2 regions of the Pigmentiphaga sp. H8 genome follow, and region 2 is predicted to be linked to the other one. Evidence: predicted binding sites of a transcription regulator. Region 2 holds the regulator's gene; the other holds the start of a gene.

Region 1 (15,132 bases), 390 kb from region 2:
GTTGCAGATGTCCGCGCTCGAGTTCACACAGGAGCTGCAGCAAGCCATCGCGAACAACCCGTTCCTGGAGGAAGACGACCAGGACGCCTCGGCCGCGGCGCAGGCCAGCGAATCGGTCCTTCCGGTGGATCGCAATGCCACCGGCCAGGCCGAAGCCGACGACGCCCCCGAGCCCCCTCCCCCCGCCTTCGACCCGGAGCCCTACGGCGGCAGCTACGCCGGTAGCCGGACCCGCGACGACGACGGCGAGGAGCGGCCCGACATCGGACAATGGACGCACAGCTCCATGGGGCTGCACGACCACCTTCACCAGCAGTTGTGCGGCTACCGGCTGGGAGACCGCGACCGGCTGCTGGCCGAGATCATCATCGAGGCGCTGGACGAGGACGGCTACCTGCGCCAGGACTTCGACGAACTGGCCGACACGCTGTCCGTGCAGCCCGCGCCGTCCCACGACGAGTGGATGGTCGCGCTGACCCTGGTCCAGCACCTGGACACGCCGGGACTCGCGGCCCGCAGCCTGGGAGAATGCCTGCGCCTGCAACTGGCGGCCCAGCGCGAGGCCACGCCGGGGCGCGCGCTGGCGATGGCGATCGCCGACCAGTACCTGGACCTGATGGCGCGCCGCGAGACGGCGGAGCTGCGCCGCCGGCTGGGCTGCAACGACGAGGAACTGGCGGTGGCCTGCCGGCTCATACGCAGCCTGACGCCGCGGCCCGGATTTGCCTTCTCGGAAGAAGGCACCGACCACATCGTGCCCGACGTGATCGTGCGCAAGATCCGGAACAAGTGGGTGATCTCCACCAACCCGGCAGTCATGCCCAAGGCCCGCCTGCACCAGGCCTACGCCAACCTGTTCCGCAAGGCGCGCTGCGACGACCGGGCTCCGCTGGCGCAAGAGTTGCAGGAGGCGCGCTGGCTGATACGCAACGTCGAACAGCGCTTCACCACCATCCAGCGGGTGGCCGAGGCCATCGTCGCGCACCAGCGCACCTTCTTCGACTACGGCGAGATCGCGCTCAAGCCGCTGGTGCTGCGCAAGGTGGCCGAGGAACTGGACCTGCACGAGTCCACGGTCTCGCGCGCGACGAACAACAAGTACATGGCCACGCCGCGCGGCGTGTTCGAGTTCAAGCACTTCTTCTCGCGCGAACTGGCCACCGAAACGGGCGGCCGCTGTTCGGCCGCGGCGGTGCGCGCCCTGATCCGCGACATGATCGCCGCCGAGAACCGCCGCGATCCCCTGTCCGACGTCTCGCTGACCAGGATGCTGGCGGAACAGGGCGTGGTGGTGGCGCGGCGCACCGTCACCAAGTACCGCGACCTGATGAAACTGCCACCCGCGGAATTGCGCAAACAGCCCTGAGCCATTAAAACGCGGGGATGGGAGCGTGCCTCTTTCCGCGAAATCTGCCGATGCGAACAAAAAGAATCCTTGCCGCCGTCCTTGGACTCATCATCCTCCTGGTTGCCGCCGCGCTGCTGACCGACTGGCGCTTCCTGCGGGGACCGGTGGAACGGCTGGCCACCGAAAAGCTCGGACGGCAGGTGGTGCTCGAGGACTTCCGCATGCGGCTGCGGCCCGTCACCCGCATCCGGCTGCACGGGCTGGCCGTGGACAACATTCCCGACACCAAGCCCGAGCGCATGCTGCAAGCCGAATCCATCGAGGTCCGGGTCCGGCTGCTGCCCCTGCTGCGGCGCGCCGTCGTGCTGGACCTGCTGTCGGTGGACGGCGCCCAGGCCCATCTGGCCCGCGATGCGTCGGGCGCCAACAACTGGACCCTGGCCAGACAGGACGATGGCGGACCGCCCCCCGACGTGGTGGTACGCGCGCTGTCCTTGAACCGCGTGAAGGTGAACTACGACGACCGCGTGCTGAAGGCCGACGCGCACCTGCAGGCCGACAGCATCGAGGCGCCCGCTTCGGGACCGGCCTATGGCATGAAGCTGGAATTCGGCGGCCACTACCATGACGCCGCGTTCGGCGGCGTGGCGCGTACCGGCGGCATCCTGACACTGCGCGATTCGGGCACGCCCTTTCCCTTCTTCATCGACGCCAAGGGCGGCCCCACCCACGTCCGGGCCGAGGGCCAGGTGGGCGATCCGTTCGGCGATGCCACCGTGGACGTGGCGCTGGACATCGCCGGGCCGACCCTGTCCACGCTGTATCCGTACATCAACCTGCCCCTGCCCACCACCCCGCCCTACCGCATCAAGGGCCGCTTGAAACGCGACGGCATGAACTTCGACCTGACGGGCATGGACGGCAGGATAGGCTCGACCGACATTTCCGGCGACGCCAGCTACGAGATGCGCCGCGACAAGCCCATGCTGCGCGCCAAGCTCAAGAGCCGCGTGCTGGACATGAAGGATCTCGGCCCCCTGATCGGCGTGCGCGACGATGCCCCCGCGCAGAAGGCGCAGGCCGCGCCGCAGCCGGCGGCCGACCGCCGCATCCTGCCCGACGCCGAGTTCAGGCTGGAGCGGCTCAACGCCATCAATGCCGACGTCACGCTGGACGCGGGCGACGTGCGCGTGCGCGGTCCCTGGGCCTTCGACGACTTCTCCGCCCACCTCATCCTGCAGGACGGCGTGCTCAAGCTGGTGCCGCTGAACTTCGGCTACGCGGGCGGCGAACTGCGCTCGGACATCACGCTGGACGCGCGCCAGCCGGTGATACGCACCGACGCCCGCATCGGCGTGCAGCGGGCGCGCCTGAACCGGCTGTTCCCCGACGTGAAACTGATGCAGAAAAGCGAGGGCACGCTGGGCGCCGACCTGAAGCTCAAGACGGCGGGCAACTCGATACGGGCCATGCTGGGGCGTGCCGACGGCACGGTGGGCATGGCCGTGACCGGCGGCGAGATCTCGAACCTGCTGGTCGAGGCCATCGGCCTGGACGCCACCCAGGCGCTGGGATTCCTGATCGGCGGAGACAAGGAAACACGGCTGCGCTGCGCGGTCGCCACCTTCGCGGTCAAGGACGGCATCGCCACCTCGCAGGCCCTGGTCATCGACACCGACGACACCCGCGTCGACGGCCACGGCACCATAGACCTGCGCAACGAGCGCCTGGCCCTGCGCTTCGAGCCCCGTCCCAAGGACAAGAGCATCCTCGTGGCGCGCTCGCCCATCGATATCGTCGGCACCTTCGGGGCGCCCGACTTCAAGATCGACAAGGCTTCGCTGTTCGCGCGGGCCGGCGCCTCCATCGCGCTGGCCTTCATCAATCCCCTGGCGGCGCTGATCCCGCTGATCGAGACCGGCCCGGGCACCGATGCCGACTGCCAGGGCCTGCTGTCGAACCTGCGCGAGGCGCGCCGCAACGCCGACACGCCCGCCCCCAAGGGCAACAAGGGCAAGGCCCGCTGACCGCGGCCGCGCGGCTCAGTCTTCGTTGCGCGGCACGCCGGGGATGCGCCGGCCGCCGCTGGAACGAAGATCGGTGTCTTCCTGGCCCGACTGCACATCCTCGTAGGCCTGCTCGATCACCTTGCGTGGCGCGCTTTCCTGGCTGTCGTGCGATTCGTCGTGCTCATGAGGCAGCCGCGGTTCGCCCTGTCCCTTGTCGTCCTGGGTACGGGTGCGCTCCGGCCGCCGCTTCTCGGGTTCCTTCATGCGAGGCTCCTCAGCGCGCCAGTCTCAGGCCGGCATACTGCCAGCGCGAGCCCGGCACGAAGAAATTGCGGTACGTGGCACGGATATGGCTGCGCGGCGTGGCGCAGGACCCGCCCCGCAGCACCATCTGGTTGATCATGAACTTGCCGTTGTATTCCCCCACCGCGCCGGCAGCCGGACGAAAGCCCGGATACGGCAGGTAGGCGCTCTGCGTCCATTCCCACACCCCGCCCAGGAAATCCGTCGCCTCGGCGCGCAGGCGCCTCGGATGCAGCAGCCCCGACTCGGCGAAGTCCCCTTCGGCCAGCAGGGTGGAGCCCTCGGCCATTGCCTGCGTCGCAGCCCGCTCCCACTCCTGCTCCGTCGGCAGCCGGGCACCCGCCCAGCGCGCATAGGCGTCGGCCTCGTAGTAGCTCAGGTGGCAGACGGGTTCGGCCGGATCCACCGGGCGCGGACCGGCCGCCGTGTGGCACGTCCACCGGCCGTCGTCCCGCATCCAGTACAGCGGCATGTCCCAGCCGCCCCGCACGCGCGCGTCCCAGCCGTCGGACAGCCACAGGTCCGGCCGGCCATAGCCGCCGTCCTCGATGAAGGCCAGGTATTCCGCATTCGAGACCGGACGCCGCGCCAGCTCGAACGCCTCCACCCACGCGCGGTGCCGGGGCGCTTCGTTGTCAAAGGCAAAACCGTCGCCCGCATGCCCCAGGTCCACCAATCCCGCGTCGTAGCGCTGGAACGCCGCCGGTCCTGGATCCACCGCGGGCGCTTCGGCCGGAGCCGGCCGCCATCCGGGCAACAGGGGGTTGTGCCAAAAGTGGTGCTTCAGGTCGGTCGCGATCAGCTCCTGATGCTGCTGCTCGTGATGCAGGCCGAGCTCGACCAGCGCCAGCGCCTGGGGCGGCGCCGCATCGTCCATCCATTCGAGCAGACGCTCCAGCACCGACTGCTGGTAGGCCATGACCCGGTCCAGCGAAGGACGCGAGAGCAACCCCCGCTGCCCGCGCGGATGGCGCTCGCCCACGCCCACGTAGTAGGAGTTGAACAGTTCGCGGAAGGCGGGGTCGAAGGGCCGGAAATCCGGCTGCCACGGCTCGAGCACGAAGGTCTCGAAGAACCACGCCACGTGGCCGACGTGCCACTTGGCCGGACTGGCCTCGGGCATGGACTGCAGCATGCAGTCCTCGGGCGTCAGCCCGTCCAGCAACGCCAGCGTGGCCTCGCGCACCCCCGCCACGCGGCGGGCCAGCAGTTCGGGAACGAACACATCGTCGCGCGCGTTCATCGCTGCGCCAGGAAAACGCCGAACCACGAACGCGGGTCGGTCCACATGTTGCGCACCGAGAACCCCGCCTGCGCCAGCATCGCATCGAACTGCGCCGGCGTGTACTTGTACGAATGCTCGGTCACGATGTCCTCGCCGGCCTCGAAGATCCGCTCCGACGATCCCCAGCGCACGCGCTGCCGCTGCCTGGCCCGCAACCGCATTTCGATGCGGCCATGGCCGTCGTCGAAACGCGATTCATGGTCGAATTCGGCGGGCTGGAAGTCGCTGCCCAGCACCCGGTTGCACACGCGCAGCACGTTCCGGTTGAATGCCGCCGTCACCCCCAGATCGTCGGCATAGGCGCGCTGCATCACGCGCCTGTCCTTGCGCAGGTCGGCGCTGATCAACAGGCTGCCCCGCGGGCCGGCCTGTCGGCAGATCGAGGCCATCAGCGCGACGGCCCGCTCGGGGTCGAAATTGCCGATGGACGATCCGGGGTAGAAGAATACCGGCGGCTGCTCCTGGGTGTCGGCCAGGTGCCGGCGCAGGTCCAGATCCCCCGAGAAATCCGCCTCCACCGCCACGCAGGCGACCTGCGGGAATTTGCGGCCCAGCGCCGCCACCTCGTGCCGCAGGCAGTCGGCGGCAATGTCCACGCCCAGGTACCGGCAGGCGTCCACGTGGGCGAGCCAGGCACGCGACTTCGCGCAATCCCCGCAGCCCAGGTCCACCCATTGGAGGCGGCGCGGCAGAGCACCGGCAATGGCCGCGCGATGGGCCTCGAAGATCGCCCGCTCGGTGCGCGTCGGGTAGTACTCCTCGAGTTCGCAGATGGCGTTGAACAGCACGCACCCTTGCGCGTCGTAAAGGAATTTCGGATCGATGCGGGCCTGTTCAGCCCGCAGCCCCGCGGCCAGTTCCGCCGCGCGATTGTCGAGCGGCGCGGTCTCGGCGCGCCGCCCGGGGGACGGCGCGCCTTCCATCGAAAAAGCGGTGTCGTTCCCGGCCATCCTGTGCGCGGGACCTCGAAGCATGGTTGTCAATATGGGCTCCTTGGGACAGCGGCAGAGTGTCCTTCCCCCGGCCGTAGCAAGCGCGATGCCTGCCCTGGCCGCCGGACATGGCCCCTATCTATACGCTTGTCGCTTCCCGGGGGACAGGAATGGGATGTAACCCTTGCCTACGACGCTGCAAAAAGGGGCGGTATTCGACCGTAAACCGAAACAAACTATGGCGGCCACCCCAGTTTTTCCCTCATGGGCCAGCCTCTAAGCTTGTAACGGTCGCGGCGGATCGCCTCCGCCCCCTCTCTCTCATCGTCAAGGAGCTTCCATGAATCTCGCCATCATCGGCGCCACCGGCAACGTCGGCAGCCGCCTCGTCAACGAAGCCCTGGCCCGCGGCCACCATGTCACCGCCATTGCACGCCATGCCTCCAGGCTGGCCGCGCGCCCCGGACTGGACACGCTGGACATCGACCTGGCCGACGGCGCGAAACTGGCCTCGGCCCTGCGCGGCCAGGACGCGGTCGTCAGCAGCGTCCGCTTCGCCACCTCGCCCCTTGCCAGCGTCCTCGGCCCCGTCAGGCAGGCCGGCGTTCCGCGGCTGCTGGTGGTGGGCGGCGCCGGCAGCCTGGAAGTGGCCCCGGGCGCCGCGCTGGTGGATAGGCCGGCGTTCCCGGCCGAATACAAGACCGAGGCATTGGCCGGCCGTGACTGGCTGGACGCCCTGCGAGCGGAAAAGGACCTGGATTGGACCTTCCTGTCGCCGTCGGCGCTGTTCGTGCCCGGCGAGCGCACGGGCACGTTCCGCCTGGGCGGCGATGCGCTGCTGACCGCCGCGGACGGCCGCAGCTGGATTTCCATGGAAGACTTCGCCATCGCGATGCTGGACGAAGTGGAAAAGCCCGCGCACACGGGCCGGCGCTTCACCGTGGGCTACTGATCGCGTCGCGGGCGAACAACGCGAAGCGCGATGCCCGCCCCGGGGGCGTTACATGTGGCGACGATTGCAACAGCCCGCACAAACCGCCGCACGGGAATCGCCCATACAGTGGGGTCATCGCAGTCTCGGAGAATCTGTATGAAACGGCTGGCAATGGCAGGGCTGGTGGGCGCGGCCCTGTTGGCCCTCAGTGCGACGGCCCAGGCCCGCGTGAGCGTATCCATAGGCATCGGCATACCCGGTATCGTCTATGGTCCGCCTCCGGTGTACATGGCTCCCGCTCCGGTCTATATGCCGCCTCCCGTCATGGTGGTCCCGGGGCCGGTCGGCTACGTGCCTTATGACCCGTACTGGCGCGAGCGCCGGTGGGAACAGGAGCGGCGCTGGGAGCGTGAACGGCGCTATCGGGAAGAACGCCACTATCGGCGCCACGGCTACCGCGACTGAACGACGGCCCCTTGCACGGGGCCGTTTCCTTTTGCCGCCGGCCGCCGGGGGGCGCGACCGAATGTCGCGAGTTGAGGCAGATCATTGTCACGTCCTACCGAGCACTGATACCTTAGGGGCAGCCCAACGTACAACGGGAGTACGCCCCTGTCCCGCCCCGCCCGCGCGCGCTCCGGCGACGCGCTCCGCCCTTCCCCCGGCGACTGGCTGCAACTGGCCGGATCGCTGACGTGGCTGGTCCAGGCCGGCATCCTGGCCTCGGCGGTGCAGCGCATGGCGGCGGATCCGGGCGACGTGGCCGCGGGCCTGATCGCCGCCGCCTGTTTCCTGCTTGCCGGCGTCCTGCGCGCGGGCTGCGATGCGTGGGGGGCGCGCCTGAGCTTCCAGGTCGCGCGGCGCCGCCTGTCGACACTGCGCGCCACCGCGGTCGATGCGCTGGCGAACGGCTCTCCGCTGGACAAGCGGCGCCCCGCCGCCGGCCACGCGGCCAGCGTGCTGGCCGAACAGGCCGATGCCGCGCTGCCCTATCTGGCCCGCTACCCCGCCATCCAGTTGAAGATCCTGGTCGTGCCGCTGGCCATCCTTGCGGCCGTCGCGCCGCTGTCGTGGGTCGCGGCGCTGGTCCTGCTGGCCTCGGCCCCGCTGATCCCGGTGTTCATGGCGCTGGTGGGCTGGCGCGCCCAGCGCGCCAGCCAGGCCCATCTGGCCGAGATGGGCACGCTGAACGCCTTCCTGCTGGATCGCCTGCGAGGCCTGGCCACGCTGCGGGCGCTGGATGCCGTCGACGCCACCACCGGACGGCTGGCATACGTTGCACAAACGCTGCGTACGCGTACCATGGCGGTACTGCGCATCGCCTTCCTGTCCTCGGCGGTGCTGGAATTGTTTTCCGCCATCGGGGTCGCCATGGTCGCGGTCTACGTAGGATTCCACCTGCTGGGCACCTTGCCCTTCGGCACCTGGGGCAGTCCGCTCACCCTCGGCCAGGGGCTCTTCGTCCTGCTGCTGGCCCCCAGCTTCTTCGAGCCGCTGCGCGACCTCTCCACGGCCTGGCATGACCGGGCCGCGGGCCGGGCGGCGCTGGAGGCGCTGCGCGCGCTTTCCTCGGCGCCGTCGAAGCTGGTGGGCGGCGCCGCGCCCTTCCCGCCGTCCGGCAACGGACCCGCGCACCGTCCGCCGCCCGCCGTCGAACTCGTTCAACTGCGCTTCGCCCACGCCGATGCGGCGCCATCGGTCATCGACGGCCTGGACCTGCGCGTGGCACCTGGCGAACGAGTGGCCATCATGGGGCCGAGCGGGGCGGGCAAGTCGACGCTGCTGGCGCTGATCGCCGGCCTCGTACCCGCCCAGTCCGGAGCCGTCGTCATCGACGGCGTGGCGCTGGATGGCCAGAGCGCGCCGCGACTGCGGGCACGCATGGCCTGGATCGGGCAGAAGCCGCATGTCTTCGCCGGCACGCTGGGCGCCAACGTCGCCCTGGGCCGCCCGGACGTCAGCGTCCAGGCCGTGGGCCGCGCCCTGGAGGCTGCGACGCTGGGGCAGCTGGCGGGGCGCGAAGCCGGTCGCCCGCTGGGCGAGTCCGGCATCGGCCTGTCGGGCGGCGAATGCCTGCGCCTGGCGATGGCCAGGGCGGCCGCCGCGCCCGGCAGCGACTTGTGGCTGGCCGACGAACCCACCGCCCACCTGGACGCCGCCACGGCCCGGGAACTGACCCGCCGGCTGCTGGCCGAGTCCGCGGGCAGGACCCTGATCGTCGCCACGCACGACCCCGAACTGGCCTCGCGCATGGACCGCGTGATCGACCTTGCCGCGCCGCGCGCGATGCCGGCAGATGCGGAAACGGCCCCGCTGGCCGCCTTGGGAGCGGCCTCATGAAAGCTTCCATCCACGCCGTGCTGCGGCTCTTTTTCGCCGACCGGCGCAGCCTGCTGTGGGGCGGCGTCGCGCTGGCCGCGCTGACGGTTTGCGCCGGCATGGGGCTGCTGGGCCTGTCCGGCTGGTTCATCACCGCCACCGCGCTGGCCGGACTGGCCGCCGGCACCGCCCTCGCCTTCGACGTGTTCACCCCCGGCGCCGGCATACGGCTGCTGGCCCTGGTCCGCACCGCGGCCCGCTACGGCGAGCGGGTCGTCACCCACGACGCGGCGCTCGCGGTCATCGCCGCGCTGCGTCCGCGCCTGTTCGCGGGCTGGGCCCGGCCCGAGGCCGCGCGCAGGCTGCTCGCGCGGCCGGCCCGGCTGCTGTTCCGCCTGACCGCCGACGCCGACGCGCTGGACGCCCTATACCTGCGCCTGCTGGTGCCGGCCGGCGCCGCCTGTGCCGCGATCGCCCTGGTCGGCGTCATGCTGGGCGTGGTCAGCCTGCCGCTGGGCGTGGCCATGGCCGGCTGGCTGCTGGCCACGGGCGCCGGCATCCTGGCCTGGACCGCGCGCCGCAGCCGCCGCGCCGCCTGTCGCCGCGCCCATGCGATCGAAGCCCTGCGCGCGCAGGCCATCGACCTCGTCTCCGGCCAGACCGAACTCGCCATGGCCGGCCGCCTGACGGCGCAATGCCGGATGCTGGCCCGGACCGAGCACCGGCTGGCCGCCGCCGACGACACCATCAACCGCGCCGACGCACAAGGCGGTTTCCTTCAGGCCGTGGCGGGCACCGCGGCCCTGGCCGCCACGCTCGCGGCCTGCGTCCTGCTGGTCGCCGGTTCGGCCATCGGCGCCCCCGTGGCGGCGCTGGCCCTGCTGCTCGTGCTGGCAAGCGCCGAACCGTTGACGCCGCTGCGGCGGGGGACGCTGGAGCTGGGCCGCACCCTGCTGGCCATCCGCCGCCTGGCGCCTCGGCTGGACGCGCCGGCAACAGCCCCGGTCCGCGCCGCCTCCGGCGACATCCTGGTCGAACATGCCAGCCTGCGCCACGACAGCCGGCCCGGCGTGCCCGCCAACGTGGCCCTGGAAAACATCACCCTGACGATCCGGCCCGGCGAACGCGTGGCCGTGATCGGCCCCAGCGGCGCCGGCAAGTCGACGCTGCTGGCCCTGGTGGCGGGCGAGCGGCTGCCCTCCACCGGACGAGTCCAAGCCCCCGCCTCCTGCCTGCTGACGCAACGCACCGAGCTGTTCCAGGACAGCGTGCGCGACAACCTGCGCCTGGCCCGACCCGACGCCGGCGACGACGCATTGTGGGCCGCGCTGCAGGCCTCCGGCCTGGACCAGGCCATCGCCGCCCTGCCCGCCGGCCTGGACACGCGCCTGGGCGAAGGCGGCCTGGGCCTGTCGGCGGGACAGGCCCGCAGGCTCGCGCTGTCACGGCTGTTCCTGCGCCCCACTCAGTTGTGGCTGCTGGACGAACCCACGGAAGGACTGGACGCGCCGACCGCGCGCGACGTGGTGGCCCGGCTGGCCGGGCAGGCGCGCGATCGCACCCTGCTCATCGCCACCCACATCCGGCGGGAAGCCGCCCTGGCGGACCGCATCGTCGTGCTGGCCGACGGCACCGTGGCCGCCGACCTGCGCCGCGGCACCCCCGCCTTCGATCATCGACTTCACACCCTGCGCCCGGACTGAGGAGGAAGCTGGCACCATGGACCTCGACATCGTTTCACTCTCGCGCCTGCAGTTCGCACTGACGGCGCTCTACCACTTCCTTTTCGTCCCGCTCACGCTGGGCCTGTCGGTCGTCATCGCCATCATGGAGACGGTCTACGTCATGACCGGGCGCAAGATCTGGCGCCAGATGACCAAGTTCTGGGGCACGCTGTTCGGCATCAACTTCGTGCTGGGCGTGGCCACCGGCCTGGTGATGGAATTCCAGTTCGGCATGAACTGGAGCTATTACAGCCACTACGTGGGCGACATCTTCGGCGCGCCGCTGGCCCTGGAAGGCCTGATGGCCTTCTTCCTGGAAGCGACCTTCGTCGGCCTGTTCTTCTTCGGCTGGAACAAGCTGTCGCGCGTCGGGCACCTGGTGGCGACCTGGTGCGTGGCGCTGGGCTCGAACTTCTCGGCGCTATGGATCCTGATCGCCAACGGCTGGATGCAGAACCCCGTGGGCTCGGCCTTCAACCCCGAAACCATGCGTATGGAAGTCACCGACTTCTTCGCCGTGCTGACGAACCCGGTGGCGCAGGCCAAGTTCGTGCACACGGTGTCGGCCGGCTACGTGACCGCGTCGGTGTTCGTACTGGGCGTGTCGGCCTGGTACCTGCTGAAGGGCCGGCACATCGACGTGGCCAAACGCTCGATGACGGTGGCCGCTTCGTTCGGCCTGGCCTCGGCGCTATCGGTGGTGGTCCTGGGCGATGAAAGCGGCTACCTGTCGACCGAGCACCAGAAGATGAAGCTGGCCGCCATCGAAGGCATGTGGGAAACCGAACCCGCGCCCGCGCCCTTCACCATCGTCGGCATTCCCGACCAGCAGGCCCGCGAGACCCACTACGCCGTCCGCGTCCCGGCCGTCATGGGCCTGATCGGCACGCGCTCGCTCACCACCGAGATTCCCGGCATCACCACGCTGGTCGATCACGCGCGCGAGCGCATAGGCAGCGGCATCATCGCCTTCGACGCCTTGCAGCGCATCCGCGCGGCGGGCAGCTCCGCCGCCATCGCGCCGGCCGACCGCGACGCCTTCGAGCAGCATGGCAGCGACCTCGGCTACGCCCTGCTGCTCAAGCGCTACCTGGACGACCCGCGCCAGGCCACGCCCCAGCAGATCGACCAGGCCGCCTGGGACACCGTGCCCATGGTCCTGCCGCTGTTCTGGGCGTTCCGCATCATGGTCGGACTGGGCTTCTTCTTCATCCTGCTGATGGCAACGTTCTTCATCCTGTCGGCCCGCCGCCGGCTCGATGCGCACCGCTGGCTGCTCAAGGTCGCGGTGTTCGCCATCCCGCTGCCCTGGATCGCCGCCGAAATGGGCTGGATCGTGGCCGAGTTCGGCCGCCAGCCCTGGGTGATCGAAGGCGTGCTGCCTACCGCCGCGGCCGTCTCCGACCTGGGCGCGGGAACGGTGCTGATGACCATACTGGGCTTCACCGCGCTCTACACCGTGCTGTTCATCGTCGAGATGGGCCTGATGCTGCGCGCCATCCGCAAGGGCGTGGAGCCCGACCCCGATCCGGAAGTCCGGCTCGTGGCCCCGCACCTGTCCCAACGTCTGACCGCCCAGGAGTAAGCCATGATTCTGCACACACTCATCGACTACGACGTGCTGCGCCTGATCTGGTGGGCGCTGCTGGGCATCCTGCTGATCGCGTTCGCGCTGACCGACGGCTTCGACCTGGGGACGGGCATGCTGCTGCCCTTCGTCGGCCGCACCGACGTCGAACGGCGCGTGGTCATCAACACCATCGGTCCCGTGTGGGAAGGCAACCAGGTCTGGCTGATCCTGGGCGGCGGCGCGATCTTCGCCGCCTGGCCGCCGCTGTACGCGGTGTCCTTCTCGAGCTTCTACCTCGCGATGTTCGCCATCCTGTTCGCGCTGATCCTGCGGCCGGTGGGCTTCAAGTACCGCAGCAAGCGCGAAAGCACGCGCTGGCGCACGACCTGGGACTGGGCGCTGTTCGCCGGCGGCCTGGTACCCTCGCTGATCCTGGGCGTGGCGATGGGCAACGTGCTGCTGGGCGTGCCGTTCCGGCTCGACGGCGACCTGCGCATTTTCTACGACGGCAGCTTCTTCGGACTGCTGTCCCCCTTCGCCCTACTGTGCGGCCTGGTGTCGGTCACGATGCTGCTCACGCAGGGCGCGTGCTGGCTGGTCCTGAAGACGCGTGGCGAGGTGGCCGAACGCGCCCGCGGCTACGGCAGCGTGGCGGCGTTCCTGACGCTGCTGCTGTTCGCGCTGGGCGGCATCGCGCTGTGGGCCTGGGTGGACGGCTACCGCATCACCAGCACCATAGACCCGCTGGGTTCGTCCAATCCGCTGCGCAAGACGGCCGAAATCGCCTCGGGTGCCTGGTTCGACAACTACGCGGCCCACCCGTGGCTGATGCTGGCACCGGCCGCCGGCCTGGCGGGCTCGGCGCTGGCCCTGCTGCTGCTCCGGCTGCGCAGCGAGATCGGCGCGCTGCTGGCAAGTTCACTGGCCATCCTGGGCATCATCCTGAGCGTGGGCGTCTCGATCTTTCCGTTCCTGCTGCCCTCGTCCGCCGACCCGCGAGCCAGCCTGACGGTCTGGGATGCCTCGTCCAGCCACCTGACGCTGTTCATCATGCTGGTCGCATCGGGAATCTTCATCCCGCTCATCGTCGCCTACACGTCCTGGGTCTACCGGGTCCTGTGGGGCAAGGTCGACGAAGCGGCCGTGAAGGATCCCGGCAATCACGCCTACTGACGCACCTGGGAGGAACGAGCATGTGGTACTTTTCCTGGATACTGGGGTTGGGTCTGGCGGCGACGTTCGCCGTCCTGAACGCCATGTGGTACGAGCTCAGAGAGCAAGACGAGTAAGTCCTTCCATCGGAGATATCGAGCAGTATGAAGACTTGGGATCAACGCTTTTCCGAACCTGGCTACAAGTACGGAACCGCGCCCAACCGCTTCCTGGCCGAGCAGGAACCCCGCCTGCCGGCGGGCAGCCGGGTGCTATTGCCCGGCGACGGCGAGGGCCGCAACAGCGTGTGGCTGGCCGAGCGCGGGCATCAGGTGCTGGCGGTCGACAATTCGCAGGTCGGCCTGGACAAGGCGCTGACCCTGGCGTCGAACCGGGGCGTCACCATCACCACGCTGAACGCGGACCTGGCGGCCTGGGCGCCGCCTCCCGCCACCTGTGCCGCGGTCGTGCTGGTCTACGTCCACCTGCCCAGCGCCTTCCGGGCCGACGCCCACCGGCGCCTGGCGGGCGCGCTGGCTCCCGGCGGCTGGCTGATCCTGGAGTCCTTCCATCCCCGCCAACTGGCCTACCAGAGCGGCGGTCCCCGCGACGCCGACATGCTGAGCGACCTCGCCACGATACGCGCGGATTTCAGCGGCCTGCTCGAGGAAGTGCAGGGCTGGGAAGGCGAGGTGGAACTGGACGAAGGGGACGGGCACCGCGGGCCGGCCTTCGTGACCCGCTACGTGGGCCGCAAGCCCACCGTCTGAATCCCTTTCGGGTACCACCTGGGCGTATCCGGCATTTCCCTCTAGAATAAGAATAGTTATTATTTGCCTTTTCCTTATTCAAGACGGGAAACCCATGTCCACCTCCACCCTCCGTATCTGGGGATGGCCGCTCGTGCTGGGCGCGCTGACCGCGACAGGACTCATTTCCGCCCTGGTTTCCGATAGCTGGGGCGACGCCTGGTCTTGGGCGGGACTGGGCGTCCCGGTCGCCACCATGCTGTGGTTCGGCCTGCGGCGCCAGCCCGACCGCCCGCGTTTCCACGCCTCGACCCGCAGGCGCGCATGACAGGCCGCGCGCTCTTCCCGCCCTTCCAGGAACCCTGACCCATGCCCTCCGCCCGTGCCCTGAAGACCTGGTCCTGGCTGCACAAATGGAGCAGCCTGATCTGCACGCTGTTCATGCTGCTGCTATGCCTGACCGGCTTGCCGCTGATCTTCCATCACGAACTGGGCCACCTGCTGGGCACCGAGGTCGAGGCGCCCGACCGGACGGACGACCGGGCCCGTGTCAGCCTGGACCGGGTGCTGGAGGTCGCGCAGGCACGCCATCCCGATCGCGTCATCCAGTTCGTCTCGCAGGACGAGGAAGACGACCGCGTCTGGTTCGTCACGCTCACCCCCACGCCCGCGCCCACCGACGACTTCCGCTCGGTGGCGGTGGATGCCCGCACCGGCGAAGTACTGGCCGAACCGCGCTTCGACGAAGGATTCATGTACGTCATGCTCAAGCTGCACGTGGACCTGTTCGCGGGGCTGGCGGGCAAG
Region 2 (15,132 bases):
GCGCCCTGGCGGGGCTTGTCATCTTCATCCAAAGATGAGCATTATCCATTTTCATGGATGATTTGCCGGAGCTCCCATGCCCGCCTCCCCGCCCGCCACAGCCCCGGGCAGCACCGACCTGTCCCGCCTCAGCCTGACCGACATCCAGGCCTTCGTCACGCTGCTGGACACGCTGCACGTCTCGCGCGCCGCGATACGGCTGGGCATGGGCCAGCCCCAGCTGTCGGGCCGGCTGGCCCGGCTGCGCCGCCTGACCGGCGACCTGCTGTTCGCGCGCGGGCCGGGCGGCGTCGTACCCACCGCCACCGCCCTGTCGCTGGAGGCGCCGGCGCGGGAAATGCTGGCGCAGGCCGAGCACTTCCTGGCGCCCCCGGACGAATTCGATCCACGCAAGGCGCGCGGCACCCTGCACCTGGCCGCGCCGGACTATCTGGACCCCATGCTGCTGCCGCGCCTGGCCGGCCGGCTGCGCACCGCCGCGCCCGCCCTGGCGCTGAGCGTGCACCCGCTGACGGACGACCTGGACTACGCGCAGAAACTGGGCGACGGCCGCCTGGACCTGGTCATCGCCAACTGGCCCGACCCACCGGCGCAGTTGCACCGGCTGCCGCTGATGGAGGACGAACTGGTGGTGATGATGGGCAGCCACCATCCCCTGGCGCGCCGCGGCCTGACCGCGCAGGCCTATCTGCAGGCGCGCCACGCCGCGCCCACGGCGATGCGCCCTGGCCTGCGCAGCACGGTCGACGCCATGCTCGCGCGGCTGGGACACACGCGCCACATCGCGCTCGAATGTCCCGTGTTCAGCCTGATTCCCTACGTGCTGACGCAGACCGACCTGCTGCTGACCACCGGCAGGCGCTTCACCGATTTCTTCGCCAGCTCGCTGCCGGTCTCGGTGATGCCGCTTCCCATTCCGCTGCCGTCATTGCAGTACTACCTGCTGTGGCACCCGCGCGCGCGGCGCGACGGGCCCGTGCGCTGGCTGCGCGAACAGATCGCCGCCAGCGTGCGCGCGCCGGCCGTCAGCTCCCCCGATACGTACTCCAGCTCCAGGGGCTGACCAGCAGCGGCACGTGGTAGTGCTGGCCGGGCTGCGCGATGCCGAAGTCGAGCGCGACGCGATCGACGAAGCGCGGTTCGGGCAACGCCAGCCCGCGCGCGGCGAAATAGTCGCCGGCCTCGAACACCAGGCGGTAGGCGGCGGCGACGAGCTCGTCGCCTTCGAGCAGCGCCCCGTCCACGCGCCCATCGGCATTGGTGGACAGTTGCCGCAGCAGGACCGCCTGGCCGTCATCCATGCGGAACAGTTCTATCCTCATGCCCGCGGCCGGACAGCCATGGGCGGTATCGAGAACGTGGGTGGTCAGCTTTCCCATGGGGATCCTTTGATGGAACGCGATGGCGCGGCGCGCGCCGGCCGGCGCGAGGACAAAAGTGTATATAGTTTCGCTAGCGGCTACATCCCCGCCCGCGGCCCTTCCGCCCGGCATGGGAGAATGTCCATGCGTGTCCGTTCCGTTTCCACTCCTGATTCGTTGCCCGCGCCATGACAGCATATCCCCGCGACATGATCGGCTACGGCCGCCACCTTCCCGACGCGCGCTGGCCCAACCGCGCCCGCGTGGCCGTGCAGTTCGTCCTGAACTACGAGGAAGGCGCCGAGAACCACGTCCTGCACGGCGACGCCGCCTCCGAACAGTTCCTGTCCGAGATCGTGGGCGCGGCCGCCTACCCGGCGCGGCACATGAGCATGGACTCCATCTACGAATACGGCTCGCGCGCCGGCGTCTGGCGCATCCTGAACGAATTCGAGCGGCGGCGCCTGCCGCTCACGGTGTTCGGCTGCGGAATGGCGCTCGAGCGCAACCTGGAAGCCACGGCGGCTTTCCTGGAGCATGGCCACGAGATCGCCTGCCACGGCTGGCGCTGGATCCACTACCAGAACCTGGACGAGGCCACCGAGCGCGAGCACATGCATCGCGGCACGGAAATCCTGCGCCGGCTGACCGATGGCGCCTGGCCCCTGGGCTGGTACACGGGACGCGACAGCCCCAACACGCGCCGCCTGCTGGTCGAACAGGGCGACTACCTGTACGACAGCGACTACTACGGCGACGACCTGCCGTTCTGGACCGAAGTCGAGACGTCCTCCGGCGCGCGCAAGCCCCACCTGATCGTCCCGTACACGCTGGACGCCAACGACATGCGCTTCGCGACGCCGCAGGGATTCAATACCGCCGATCATTTCTTCCACTACCTGCGCGACACCTTCGACGTGCTCTACACGGAAGGCGCCGACAAGCCGCGCATGATGTCGGTGGGCATGCATTGCCGGTTGCTGGGCCGCCCCGGCCGCTTCACGGCCCTGCAGCGCTTCCTGGACCACGTCGAGAAGCATCAGGACGTCTGGGTATGCCGCCGCGTCGACATCGCCCGCCACTGGAAGCAAGAACACCCGTACACGCCGGCCGCCGGCTCCGCCTCCTGATTCCCGCCATGACCGCCTCGCTCACGCTCGACGTCCTGAATACCGCCGATCCCATCCGCTTCGTCCAGTTCCTGGACGGCCTGTACGAGCACAGCCCCTGGGTGCTGGAACGGGCCCTTGCCCTGCGCCCCTTCGCCTCGGCCGCCGCCCTCAAGTACGCGCTGTCGCAAACCGTGCGGCAGGCCAGCCGGGACGAACAGCTGGCGCTGATCCGCGCCCACCCGGAGCTGGCGGGCCGCGCCGCCGTGGCGGGCCAGCTGACCGAGGACTCGGCCGGCGAACAGGCGCGCGCCGGACTCACCCAGTGCTCGCCCGAGGAATTCGAGCTGCTGCAACAACTGAACGCGGCCTACAACAGCCGCTTCGGATTTCCCTTCATCATCGCGGTGCGCGGCCCCACGGGCGCCGGCCTGAGCCGCTACGACATCATCGCCGCCCTGGAACGCCGGCTGCGCCACGCGCCCGACCAGGAGTTCGCCGAGGCCTTGCGACAGATCGACCGGATCGCCGAGATCCGGCTGGCGGACCGGCTGTCGCTGACGCGCCCCTACGGCGACACCGTCATGGGCTGGGCCGAGACGCTGGCCAGCTATTCCGACTCGCCCGACCACCTGACCTGCACCTACCTGTCCGCGGCCCACCGCGCGGTGGCGGCCCGCATCCAGGCCTGGATGCTGGAGGCCGGCTTCGACTCGGTCTACCAGGACGCGGCCGGCAACGTCGTGGGCCGCTACCGGGCCGCCCCCACGGTGGCCGAGCCGCCGCTGGTGGCCACCGGCAGCCACTACGACACGGTCCGCAACGGCGGCAAGTACGACGGCCGCCTGGGGGTCCTGCTGCCTATCGCCGTGGTGGCCGACCTGAAGCGACGCAACCGCCGCCTGCCTTTCGACCTGGACGTGGTGGCCTTCGCCGAAGAGGAAGGCGTGCGCTACGGCAGCACCTTCCTGGGCTCGTCGGCCTACATCGGCCGCTTCGATCCCGGCGTGCTGGACGCCCTGGACGCGTCCGACGTCAGCATGCGCGAGGCCATGCAGCTCGCGGGGCTCGACCCGGAACAGCTGGGCAAGGCGGCGGCCGAGGCGGCGCGCCTGCGGCACTACTTCGAGATCCACATCGAGCAGGGCCCGGTGCTGCTGGAACGCAACCTGCCCGTGGGCGTGGTCACCTCCATCGCCGGCAGCGTGCGCCGCCTCATGACCCTGGCCGGCGTGGCCAGCCATGCCGGCACCACCCCCATGGACATGCGCCGCGACGCCGCCTGTGCCGCCGCCGAGATCGTGCTGGCGGTGGAACGGCGCTGCGCCCAGGCGCCGTCGCTGGTCGGCACGGTGGGGATGCTGAACGTGCCGCACGGATCGGTGAACGTCATCCCCGGCGCCTGCACCCTGTCGCTGGACCTGCGCGCCGCCGACAATGCCGTGCGCGACGCGGCCCTGGCCGACATCGAGCGGGAGGTCTCGGCCATCTGCTCGCGGCGCGGCATCTCGGTCGCGACCGAGGAACTGATGCGCGCCGCCGCCGCGCCCTGCGCCCACGAACAGATGGCCATGTGGTCCCGCGCCATTGCCGACCGCGGCCTGCCCGTCTTCGAACTACCGTCGGGCGCCGGCCACGACGCCATGAAGCTGGCCGAGGCCACGTCCATCACCATGCTGTTCACCCGCTGCGGCAACGGCGGCATCAGCCACAACCCGCTCGAGACCATGACGGCCGACGACGCCCAGCTGGCCGGCGAACTGATGCTGGACTTCCTGGAACAGATGGCGGCCGCCTCGTAGCGGGCCGCCGCGCCGCCCTCAGCCGCTGACCAGGCGCGCCAGCACCGGCGCGCCGTCGACGAACACCATCAGTTCGCCGGGCTCGAAGCGGCGCCAGACCTCGTTGGTGGTCAGGGGCTCGGTCACGATGACCGCGATGCGGTCGTCGGGCGTGGTGACCTGGGCGAAGTCCACGCTGACCTCCTCGTCCGACAGGCTGGCGGTGGCGAAGGGGTGCTGGCGCACCAGGTAGTGCAGGCGCGTGGAGCAATGGACGTACAGGGCCTCGCCGTCCGACAGCATGAAATTGAAGGTGCCGTGCGCGGCGATTCCCGCGCTCAGTTCGCCCAGGGCGTCGGCCAGGGCCTCGATGCCCGGATGACAGGCGAAGCGCGCCCGCAGGCATTGCAGCATCCAGCAGAAGGCCCGTTCGCTGTCGGTGTCGCCCACCGGCCGGTAGGGGCCGTCCAGCGCCGGGAGATAGTTCACCAGGTCGCCGTTGTGCGCGAACACCCAGTAGCGCCCCCACAGTTCGCGCACGAACGGATGGCAGTTCTCCAGCGCCACGCGCCCCACCGTCGCCTTGCGGATGTGCGCGATCACGTTGCGCGACTTGATCGGATAGTGCCGGATCAGGTCCGCCACCGGCGACAGCAGCGCCGGCTCGTGGTCCACGAAGTGGCGCACCCCCGCTCCCTCGAAGAAGGCGATGCCCCAGCCGTCGACGTGCTCGCCGGTACGCCCCGCGCGGGTGGCGAAGCCGGTGAAGCTGAAGACGATGTCGGTCGGCGTGTTGCCGTTCATGCCTAGCAATTGGCACATGGGGAACCTTCGCGGTGCAAGAAAACGGGCATGGATCCTGCTTTTGATACGGGTGGAAACCGGTACGCCCCCAACCGGGGAAACGCCGCACCAATGCGGGTTTACCTCGCATTGTTGGGGTGCGAAACCGGGATGTATTCTCCCCACAAAACCCGGGACGGCACAACCGTCCCCACTCACCCGAGGAAACCCCAGCATGAAGACGACACCTCGCACCCCGGATCGCCGTGCCGTGCTCGCCGGCCTGGCGCTGTCGCTGGCCACGGTCTGGGCCGCTCCCGCCGCCCACGCCCAGGATACCAAGATACGCTTCCAGCTCGACTGGCGCTTCGAAGGGCCGAGCGCGATTTTCCTGGTGGCGGCCAAGAAGGGCTATTTCAAGCAGGAAAAGCTGGACGTGACCATCGACGCCGGCAGCGGCTCGGGCGCGGCGGTGAACCGGGTGGCCTCGGGTTCGTACGAAATGGGTTTCGCCGACCTGGCGGCGCTGATGGAATTCCAGGGCAACAACCCCGGCGCGCCCAACCAGCCCACCGGCGTCATGATGATCTACAACAACACGCCGGCGGCGGTGTTCTCGCTCAAGAAAAGCGGCATCAAGACCCCCAGGGACCTCGAAGGCAGGAAGCTGGGCTCGCCCTCGTTCGACGGCGGCCGCCGGTCCTTCCCGATCTTCGCCCAGGCCAACAAGATCGACGACGCCAAGGTCACCTGGGTCAGCATGGATCCGGCGCTGCGCGAGACCATGCTCGCGCGCGGCGACGTCGACGCGATCACCGGCTTCTACTTCACCTCGCTCTTGAACCTGAACGCGCGCGGCGTCAAGGACCAGGACATCGCCATCATGTCCTATCCCGAATACGGCGTGAAGCTGTACGGCAACGCCATCATCGCCGACCGCAATTTCGCCAGGAATCATCCCGAGGCGGTCAAGGGCTTCCTACGCGCGGTGGCCAAGGCCACGCGCGATGTGCTGGCCGATCCGGCCGCCTCGATCGCCACCGTCAAGGAACGGGACGGCATCATCGACGCGCCGCTGGAACTCAAGCGCCTGCGGCTGGCGATCCAGACCGCCATCGACACGCCCGATGCGCGCGCCGACGGCTTCGGCGACATCGAACCCGCCCGCATGGCGCTGATGGCGGCCCAGGTCACCCGCACCTACGGCACCAAGACCTCGGTCAAGCCCGAGATGGCGTTCGACCGTTCGTTCCTGCCGGAAAAATCCCTGACGGCTTCCGTGCTGCGCGGCAAGTGACATGGCGGCCTTCGTCGATTTCCAGCGGGTCTCGCTGGCCTACAACGCTGCCCTGGAGCGGGCGGGCGACTACGCGGTCGAGGACATCAGCCTCTCGATAGACAAGGGCGAGTTCGTTGCCATCGTCGGCCCCTCGGGCTGCGGCAAGTCCACCTTCATGAAGCTGACGACCGGCCTGAAGTCGCCCACCCGCGGCACCGTGACCGTGGGCGGCAACCGGGTCACCGGCCCCCTGAAGATCGTCGGCATGGCCTTCCAGGCTCCCAACCTGCTGCCTTGGCGCACCACGCTCGACAACGTCCTGCTGCCGCTGGAGATCGTCGAGCCCTACCGCTCCAGCTTCCGGGCCCGGCGCGCCGAATACACCGACCGCGCGCGGGCGCTGCTGGCCACCGTCGGGCTGGGCGGCTACGAGCACAAGTTCCCGTGGGAGCTGTCGGGCGGCATGCAGCAGCGCGCATCGCTGTGCCGGGCGCTCATCCACGAACCCGAAATGCTGATGCTGGACGAGCCTTTCGGCGCGCTGGACGCGTTCACGCGCGAGGAACTGTGGTGCGTCCTGCGCGACCTCTGGAGCGAGCGCCGCTTCAACGTGGTGCTGGTCACCCACGACCTGCGCGAGGCCGTGTTCCTGGCCGATACCGTGTACGTGATGAGCAAGCGCCCCGGCCGCATCCTGTCCCGCCGGGATATCGAACTGCCACGGCCCCGGCAACTCGAGACCACCTATTCCGACGACTTCAACGCCCTGGTGCTGGAACTGCGCACCCAGATCGGACATTGACCGGCGCCCCGCGCGCTTTCCCGCCTCCCCACGCCGACTCGCCCGATGAACAACACCCTCGCCCAACGTCTCGCCCCGATCACGCTGCTGGCCGCCGTCATCATCCTGTGGGAGATCATCTGCCGGGTTTTCGAAGTGTCCGAGTTCATCTTCCCCAGCCCCTCGCAGATCCTGCAGGCCACCATCGACTACGCGCCGGTCATCGCCATGCATGCCTGGCGCACCTTCTGGGTCACGATGGCCGGCTTCGGCATCTCCATCGTGGTGGGCGTGGTGCTGGGCTTCGTCATCGGCAGCTCGCGCCTGGCCTACACGGCCGTGTACCCCTTGATGACCGCGTTCAACGCCCTGCCCAAGGCGGCCTTCGTGCCGGTGCTGGTGGTGTGGTTCGGCATCGGCATCGGCCCCGCCGTGCTGACCGCCTTCCTGATCTCGTTCTTTCCCATCATGGTCAACATCGCCACCGGGCTCGCCACGCTCGAGCCCGAACTCGAGGACGTGCTGCGTGTGCTGGGCGCCAAGCGCATGGACGTGCTGCTCAAGGTCGGGCTGCCCCGGTCGCTGCCGTATTTCTATGCCTCGCTGAAAGTGGCGATCACGCTGGCCTTCGTCGGCTCGACCGTGTCCGAGATGGCGGCCTCGAACGAGGGCATCGGCTACCTGCTGGTGTCGGCCGGCTCGGCCATGAAGATGCCGCTGGCCTTCTCGGGCCTGATGGTGATAGGCGTGATGGCCATGGCCATGTACGAGCTGTTCGCGCTGGTGGAAAAACGCACCACGGCGTGGGCCCACCGGGGCAACCAGGGCACCTGAGGCCGGACCCGTCTCCGAATTGAGACGCGCTGTAAGTATCGCTACATAATCCGGCCGGCGCGCGGGACACGCGCCGGGGCGGGCATACTATCGGGGTTCGCCCTCTTCGATCCCGAACCAGGTGCACCTCCCGAGTCCCGCGTCCGGCAAGGACATTCCGGCCGCGCGTGCGAGCGGGTCCACCCGCCCGCCGTCCGGCATCCAGCCCCACGGCTTCCTGCTCGTGCTCGACCGTGCCCGCGGCACGATCCTGCAGGCCAGCGCCTCCGTGCGACAGCACCTGAACGCGCCGCCGGCCGTGCTGCTGGGCCAGCGGCTGTCGTACCTGGTGCGGCCCGCCGACAGCCGCTTCCACGAGCGGCTGCGCGCCGCGACCCAGGCCGAACGCACGCCCCAGCACCTGGACACGGTGGCCTTCGTCGCCGTGGCCGGCCGCTTCGACCTGGTGGTCCACCGGTACGGCGGATCCATCGTGGCCGAGTTCGAACCCGTGGCGCCGACGGTCCGGCCGTCCGACCTGGGCGACTTCGTCGATCGCGCCCATCGCTGCCAGACCGCCGATGAACTGTGCGCCCTGGCGGTCGAACGCATTCGCAAGATGACGGGTTTCGGACGCGTGATCGCCTATGAACTCGACCTCGACGGCCATGGCCGCATCAACGCCGAACGGCGCGGCCGCGGCTATGCCTCGCTGCTGGGCCGGCGTTTTCCGGCCGACGACCCGTCGCTCGAGGCGCGCCGCGACGACCGTGCCCAACGCTTGAGCTACATCCCCGACACCGGCAGCGAACCCTCGCCGCTGGAACCTTCCCGCAACCCCGATACGGGCGCCTGCACGGACCTGAGCCTGGCCGGCCTGCGCGCGGCGCCGCCCGCGCTGCTGCACTGCCTGGAGAACGTGGGCGCCCGCGCGGCCATGTCGCTGCCGCTGATGTCGCAGGGCCGGCTGTGGGGCATGATCGCTTGCCATCACGCCCAGCCCCGGGCCATGCCGCCGGCCGTCCGTGCCCAATGCGACCTGCTCGTGCAGGTCGTCGCGCTGCAGATCGATGCCCGCCAGGCCCAGGCCGAAGCGGAGCGGCGGCACGAACTGCAACGCCTGATGGGTGTGCTGCTGGCCGCGATGTCCCGGCATGACAGCGTCCCCGCCGGGCTGGCCAGCATGCCGGCCCAACTGCTGGCGTTCGCGGATGCGTCCGGCGCGGCCATCGTGCATGGCGACGAATGCCTGACCTTCGGCCAGGCGCCCAGCCATCGGGCCGTGCAGGCGCTGGCGGCCCGCCTTGCGAGCACGGATGGCACCGGGCTCTTCCACACAGCCAGCCTGCCCGAGGCGGCGCCCGAATTCGCCGCGCTGCGCCGCGTGGCCTGCGGTGTGCTGGCCCTGCCGATATCGGAGTTGCATGCCAACTACGTGCTCTGGTTCAGGCCGGAGTGGACGCGCGGCCGCGCCCACCCGTGGGAACCCTGCGAGCTGGAAAGCGCGGCGGAGCTGCGTACCGCCATTACCGGCGTGGTGCTGCGCAAGGCCGAGGAACTGGCCGGCCTGGCCGACGAACTGGGCCGCATCAACCAGGAACTCGAAGCCTTCTCGTACAGCGTCTCGCACGACCTGCGCGCGCCGCTGCGCCATATCGCGGGCTACGCCGACCTGCTGCGCGAATACGAAGGCGCCCATCTGTCGGACCGCGGCGCGCGCTACCTCGACAATATCGGCGACTCGGCCCGCTTCGCCGGCAGGCTGGTCGATGCGCTGCTGACCTTCTCGCAGATGGGCCGCTCGGCCCTGCGGCCCTCGCAAGTGGACCTGGCGCAGGCGCTCGAGCAGATACGTCGCGAACTCGCCCCCGACCTCGACGGCCGCCCGGTGGAATGGATCATGGGCGACCTGCCGTCCGTCCACGCCGACGCCGCCTACATGCACCTGGCGCTGCGCAATCTGTTGTCCAACGCCATCAAGTACACGCGCGGCCGCGACCCCGCGGTGATCGAGATCGCCGCCGAACCGCGCCACGGCGGCCACGTCATCCATGTGCGCGACAACGGCGTGGGCTTCGACATGAAATACGTTGGCAAACTGTTCGGCGTATTCCAGCGTCTGCACCGCATGGAAGAATTCGAGGGCACGGGCATCGGCCTGGCCAATGTCCGCCGCATCGTCGAACGCCACGGCGGCCGCGTATGGGCCGAAGGAAGCCCTGGCCAGGGGGCGACCTTCTACGTGTTCCTGCCCGACGCCCCGCCCCCCGCCGCGACCGCGGCCGACCTGAAGGAGTGAGACCCCCGTCATGCTCAAGCCCATTCTGCTGGTCGAAGACAGTCCCCAGGACCTTGAACTGACCCTGATCGCGCTCGAAAGAAGCCAGCTCGCCAACGACGTGGTGGTCGCGCGCGACGGCGAGGAAGCCGCCGACTACCTGTTCCGGCGCGGGCATCATCAGGACCGGCCGGCCGGCAACCCCGCGGTCATCCTGCTGGACCTGAAGCTGCCCAAGATGGACGGACTGGAACTGCTCCAGCTCATACGCGAGGACCGTGGGCTACAGAACGTGCCCGTGGTCATGCTGACCTCGTCCAGCGAGGAAAGCGACCTGGTGCGCGCCTACGACCTGGGCGTCAACGCCTACGTGGTCAAGCCGGTGAATTTCCCGGATTTCGTACGCGCGATCGGAGAACTGGGCGTATTCTGGGCGGTGTTGAACGAGCCGCCTCCCGGCTCTCTGCGCCGCGCCGCCGGCCGCGGCAACCGCGACTCCCGGAGCCTGCCCACGTGAACCCGCCCGCCATGCGCGTCCTGCTTGCCGAGGACGATCCCCACGATGCGGAACTGACCCTGGAACGCCTGTCGATCGCGGGACTCAGCGTGGAGAGCGTGATCGTCAACAACGAGGCCGACTTCATCCGCGCCCTGGACGGCGGGAACTTCGACCTCGTGCTGTCCGACTTCCACATGCCGGGCTTTCCGGGCAGCGAGGCGCTGCGGATCGTGCGCAGCCACCCCAGCGCGCTGCCCTTCATCTTCGTCTCCGGCGTGCTGGGCGAGGAACACGCGGTCGACATGCTGAAGGAAGGCGCGACCGACTACGTGCTCAAGCAGCGCCTGGAGCGCCTGCCCATCGTCGTGAGGCGGGCCCTGGACGAAGCCCGCGAACGGCGGTCGCGGCACGATGCCGAGCGCCGGCTGCGCGAGAGCGAAACCTATTTCGGGCAGTTGATCGACGCGCTGCGCGATTACTCGGTGGCCACGCTGTCGCTGGACGGCACGATAGAAAGCTGGAATCGCGCCTCGGAATGGCTGTTCGGCTATCCGGCCGAAGAGGTGATCGGACGGCCCGGCGACATGTTCAACCTTCCGCCCGAGCCGGGCCAGCCCGAGCCCGGCTCGCTGCGCCAGCAGCTCGCCGACATCGGCACCGGCAACAGCCTGGCCGAGGAGCGCTGGCTGATGCGCAAGAACGGCGCCACCTTCTACGCCTCGGTGGTGACCACCGCCATCTTCGGCAACGGCGGCGCCGTGCACGGCTTCTCCCGCATCGTGCGCGACATGACCGACAGCCGGGTCGCGGCCGACCTGCTGCAGATGGCCAAGGAACAGGCCGAGGCCGCCAACCGCGCCAAGGACCGGTTCCTGGCCGTGCTCTCGCACGAACTGCGCACGCCGCTGGGGCCCATCTACGCGGCGGCGCAGGCGCTGGACCTGCGCCAGGACCTGGCCCCCGAATGCCGCCGCAGCGTCGAACTGATCAAGCGCAACGTCGAGGTCGAGGCTCGCCTGATCGACGACCTGCTGGACATCTCCAAGATCGTCAACGACAAGCTGAGCCTGCGCCTGGAACCCACCGATCTCGTTGGCATCCTGAACGGGATCGCCGAGATCTTCCGCGAGGAAGCCGCCGCTCGCCACATCGAGCTGCATTACACGCCCCTGCCCTACCCGGTCATCGTGCAGGCCGACCCGGCCCGCCTGCAGCAGATCGTCTGGAACCTGCTGAAGAACGCCATCAAATTCACGCCGCGCGGCGGCGAGATACGCGTCACCATGTACCAGCCGGTGCCGGGCAGGATCGCGGTGGACGTCTCGGACACGGGCATAGGCATCCCCCCGCAGGCCCTCAAGCGCATCTTCGATGCCTTCGACCAGGGCGAGGAAGACGCCGCCCAGTCGCGCGGCGGCCTGGGGCTGGGGCTGGCCATCGCCAGCTCGCTGGCGCAGCGCCACGGCGGCACCCTGAGCGTGCGCAGCGACGGCCAGGGCAAAGGCACGACCTTCACGCTGACGCTGGACGACCCGGCCAGCGGCTCCCTGCACGCCCCCACCGAGGAGACCCTTCCCGTGTCCGCTCCCCTGGTCCGCCCCGCCACCATCCTGCTGGTCGAGGACAACATCGATACCGCCGAGGCCATGCAGTTCCTGCTGGCCGAATACGGCTACGAGGTCGAGGTCGCGGAAAACGTGGCGGCGGCCTGCCGCTGCGTCGACGCCAGGCGCTACGACGTCCTGGTCAGCGACATGGGGCTGCCCGACGGCGACGGCATCGACGTGCTGCGGCGCTACGCTCCCCAGCCCGACCAGATCGCGGTCGCGCTCACGGGCTATGGCATGGAATCCGACGTGCGCCGCTGCCTGGACGCCGGCTTCGCCTTCCACCTGACCAAGCCGCTGGACATCGACCAGTTGATCCGCGTCCTGCAGCGCGACCCCCAGCCTTGATACCCCGGCGCTACCGTCGGTTTTTAAGGATGGGCTAAAATCGGGCGCAAATTATTTACTATTTTGCATAAATCGCCCGTCCCATGGACCGCTTCAAGCAGATCGAATCCTTCGTCTCGGCCGTCGTACGCGGAAGCCTGTCGGCCGCGGCCCGCAGCGAAGGCGTCGCGCCCGCCGTCATCGGCCGGCGCATCGATGCGCTGGAAGCCCGGCTGGGCGTCAAGCTGCTGATCCGCACCACGCGCAAGATCTCGCTCAGCGCCGAAGGCACGGAATTCTTCGAGGAATGCCAGCAGATCCTGCAAACGCTCGAGAACGCCGAGAACAGCGTGGCGGCCGGCGGCGAACATCCCAAGGGGCATTTCCGCGTCACCGCGCCCGGCGGTTTCGGCCGGCGCCACGTCGCGCCCCTGCTGCCGCGGCTGCTGGATGCCCATCCCGGCATCACCGTGACACTGGACCTGAGCGACCGGCTGGTGGACCTGGTCAACGAAGGCTATGACTGCGCCATCCGGATCGGCGACCTGGCCGACTCCAGCATGGTCAGCGTGCGCCTGGCCGACAACCGCCGCATGGTCGTCGCCGCGCCCGCCTACCTGCGCCGGCACGGCACCCCGCAGCACCCCACCGACCTGGCACGCCACAACTGCCTGTCCTTCGGCACCGGCGTCAATCAGGCGCGCGGCTGGCTCTTCGCCGTCGACGGCAAGACGACACCGCAGCGCGTATCGGGTACGCTGGAATGCACCGACGGCGCCGTGCTCCATGCCTGGACGCTGGACGGACGGGGGCTGGCATGGCGATCGCTGTGGGAAATCGAGGACGACCTCAAGGAAGGCCGGCTGGTGACGGTGCTCGACGAATTCGCCGCGCCCCCCAACGCCATCTACGCCGTGTATCCTCAGCGCAAGCATCTGCCGCTGCGCGTCCGGGTCTTCATCGACATGCTGCGGCAAAGCTACGCCAAGCGCCTGCCCTAGCCTTCCCGGGCTGGCGCCCGCCCAGGCCGCCGCGGCCGGCTCAGAACAAAGACACGCCATGACCAAACGCATTCCAGTTACCCCAGACTCCGTACGCTGCTCGACCTGCGGGCTGGGGCAGTTCTGCCTGCCCGTGGGCATGGCCGCGGAGGACGCCGGCCGCATGGACGAACTGGTGCAGCAGCGTGTGCGGCTGGCCCGGGGCGAATCCCTCTTTCGCTTCGAGGACGGCCTGGACGCCGTCTACGGCATCCGCTTCGGCACCCTGAAGACCTATCTCGAACTGGCCGACGGCCGCCAGCAGATCACCGGCTTTCACCTGCCTGGCGAAATCGTCGGGCTGGACGGCCTGGGCCGCAACAGCCACGCCTCGACCGCCATCGCGCTGGAGGACAGCGAGGTCTGTGTGATCCCGGTGCGCGACCTGTCCTCGCTGGCCAACCACCTGCCTTCGCTGCAGCGCCAGCTCATGCGGCTGATGAGCCGCGAAATCGAACAGGACCAGCAGATGCTGCTGTCCCTGGGCACGATGCGCGCCGAGGAGCGGCTGGCCGTGTTCCTGATCAGCCTGTCGGAACGCCTGGCCGCACGCGGCTATTCCTCGTCGGCCTTCGTGCTGCGCATGAGCCGCGAGGAAATCGGCAACTTCCTCGGGCTGACCCTCGAAACCGTGAGCCGCCTATTCTCGCGCTTCGCCAAGTCCGGCGTGCTGCGCATCCAGCAGAAGCAGGTCGAGATCCTCGACATGCCGGCGCTGCGGCGCCTGGCCGGCCCCCATTGCTAGCAGGAAATCGATGACCACCTCCCCCCAGGCGGGCGCCAACGCCCCCATGTTCGCCCAGGCCCGCGCCCTGGACCCGCAGCGCCACGCCCATCTGCGGTTCGACCGCCAGGCCGGCTACGCCTTCGCGCGCGGCCAGACCGCGGTGCCGCTGGTGGCCACGGAGTTCGCGATGGCGGCGCGCGACCTGCCCATCGTGTTCGCCGGCGAGGAGCAGATGCCCATGGCGGTGCTGGGCCTGCGCAACGCGCAGAACCTGATGGTGGACGACGCGGGGCGGTGGCGGCCCAGCCGCTACATTCCCGCGCACCTGCGGCGCTATCCGTTCATCCTGCAGGAAGATCCGGCCAGCCAGCGCTACGCGCTGTGCGTGGACGAGGACGCCGAACACCTGCGCAGTTCCGCCGCCGATGCCCAGCCCCTGTTCGAGGGTGGGCAGCCCGCTCCCGTGGTCGGGGAAATGCTGCAATTCCTGGGAGAACTCCAGGCCGGCCTGGCCATGACGCGCGACTACGTCGCGGCCCTGCGGGCCGAGAACCTGCTGATCCCGCGCCAGGTGGCCGTGGACCTGCAAGGCGGCGAGCGCGTCACGCTGGATGGCTTCCTGGTCGTTGACGAGACCCGCTTCGACCAGTTGCCGGACGCCACGGCCGCCGCGTGGATGCGCAAGGGCTGGCTGGCCATGACCTACTTCCATCTGCAATCGCGGCTGAACTGGGGCCACCTGGTCAC

What was found. The regulator FNR, encoded in region 2, switches genes on or off when oxygen is low (the NO sensors DNR and NnrR bind a similar motif). The targets are predictions, from matches to a motif close to TTGATNNNNATCAA.
Region 1: cydD (thiol reductant ABC exporter subunit CydD) is a predicted target of FNR. The motif match lies at 7,348-7,361, and genes of this name have one in related genera.

The regions. Positions count from the first base shown of each region.
Region 1 is NZ_CP033966.1:3,692,515-3,707,646, forward strand. It holds gene EGT29_RS17415 (RNA polymerase factor sigma-54) at 1-1,366, shown strand, start outside; gene EGT29_RS17420 (AsmA family protein) at 1,417-3,375, shown strand; gene EGT29_RS17425 (hypothetical protein) at 3,391-3,621, opposite strand; gene egtB (ergothioneine biosynthesis protein EgtB) at 3,632-4,903, opposite strand; gene egtD (L-histidine N(alpha)-methyltransferase) at 4,900-5,919, opposite strand; gene EGT29_RS17440 (NAD(P)-dependent oxidoreductase) at 6,218-6,829, shown strand; gene EGT29_RS17445 (hypothetical protein) at 6,968-7,276, shown strand; gene cydD (thiol reductant ABC exporter subunit CydD) at 7,484-9,151, shown strand; gene EGT29_RS17455 (amino acid ABC transporter ATP-binding/permease protein) at 9,148-10,833, shown strand; gene EGT29_RS17460 (cytochrome ubiquinol oxidase subunit I) at 10,850-12,439, shown strand; gene cydB (cytochrome d ubiquinol oxidase subunit II) at 12,443-13,597, shown strand; gene cydX (cytochrome bd-I oxidase subunit CydX) at 13,618-13,713, shown strand; gene EGT29_RS17475 (bifunctional 2-polyprenyl-6-hydroxyphenol methylase/3-demethylubiquinol 3-O-methyltransferase UbiG) at 13,741-14,346, shown strand; gene EGT29_RS17480 (hypothetical protein) at 14,441-14,653, shown strand; gene EGT29_RS17485 (PepSY domain-containing protein) at 14,695-15,132, shown strand, end outside.
Region 2 is NZ_CP033966.1:3,307,512-3,322,643, forward strand. It holds gene EGT29_RS15640 (LysR family transcriptional regulator) at 77-1,063, shown strand; gene uraH (hydroxyisourate hydrolase) at 1,026-1,379, opposite strand; gene puuE (allantoinase PuuE) at 1,550-2,491, shown strand; gene uraD (2-oxo-4-hydroxy-4-carboxy-5-ureidoimidazoline decarboxylase) at 2,500-4,272, shown strand; gene EGT29_RS15660 (class II glutamine amidotransferase) at 4,291-5,073, opposite strand; gene EGT29_RS15665 (ABC transporter substrate-binding protein) at 5,270-6,331, shown strand; gene EGT29_RS15670 (ABC transporter ATP-binding protein) at 6,333-7,115, shown strand; gene EGT29_RS15675 (ABC transporter permease) at 7,161-7,928, shown strand; gene EGT29_RS15680 (ATP-binding protein) at 8,050-10,206, shown strand; gene EGT29_RS15685 (response regulator) at 10,217-10,702, shown strand; gene EGT29_RS15690 (response regulator) at 10,699-12,639, shown strand; gene EGT29_RS15695 (LysR family transcriptional regulator) at 12,723-13,619, shown strand; gene fnr (fumarate/nitrate reduction transcriptional regulator Fnr) at 13,678-14,403, shown strand; gene EGT29_RS15705 (SapC family protein) at 14,414-15,132, shown strand, end outside.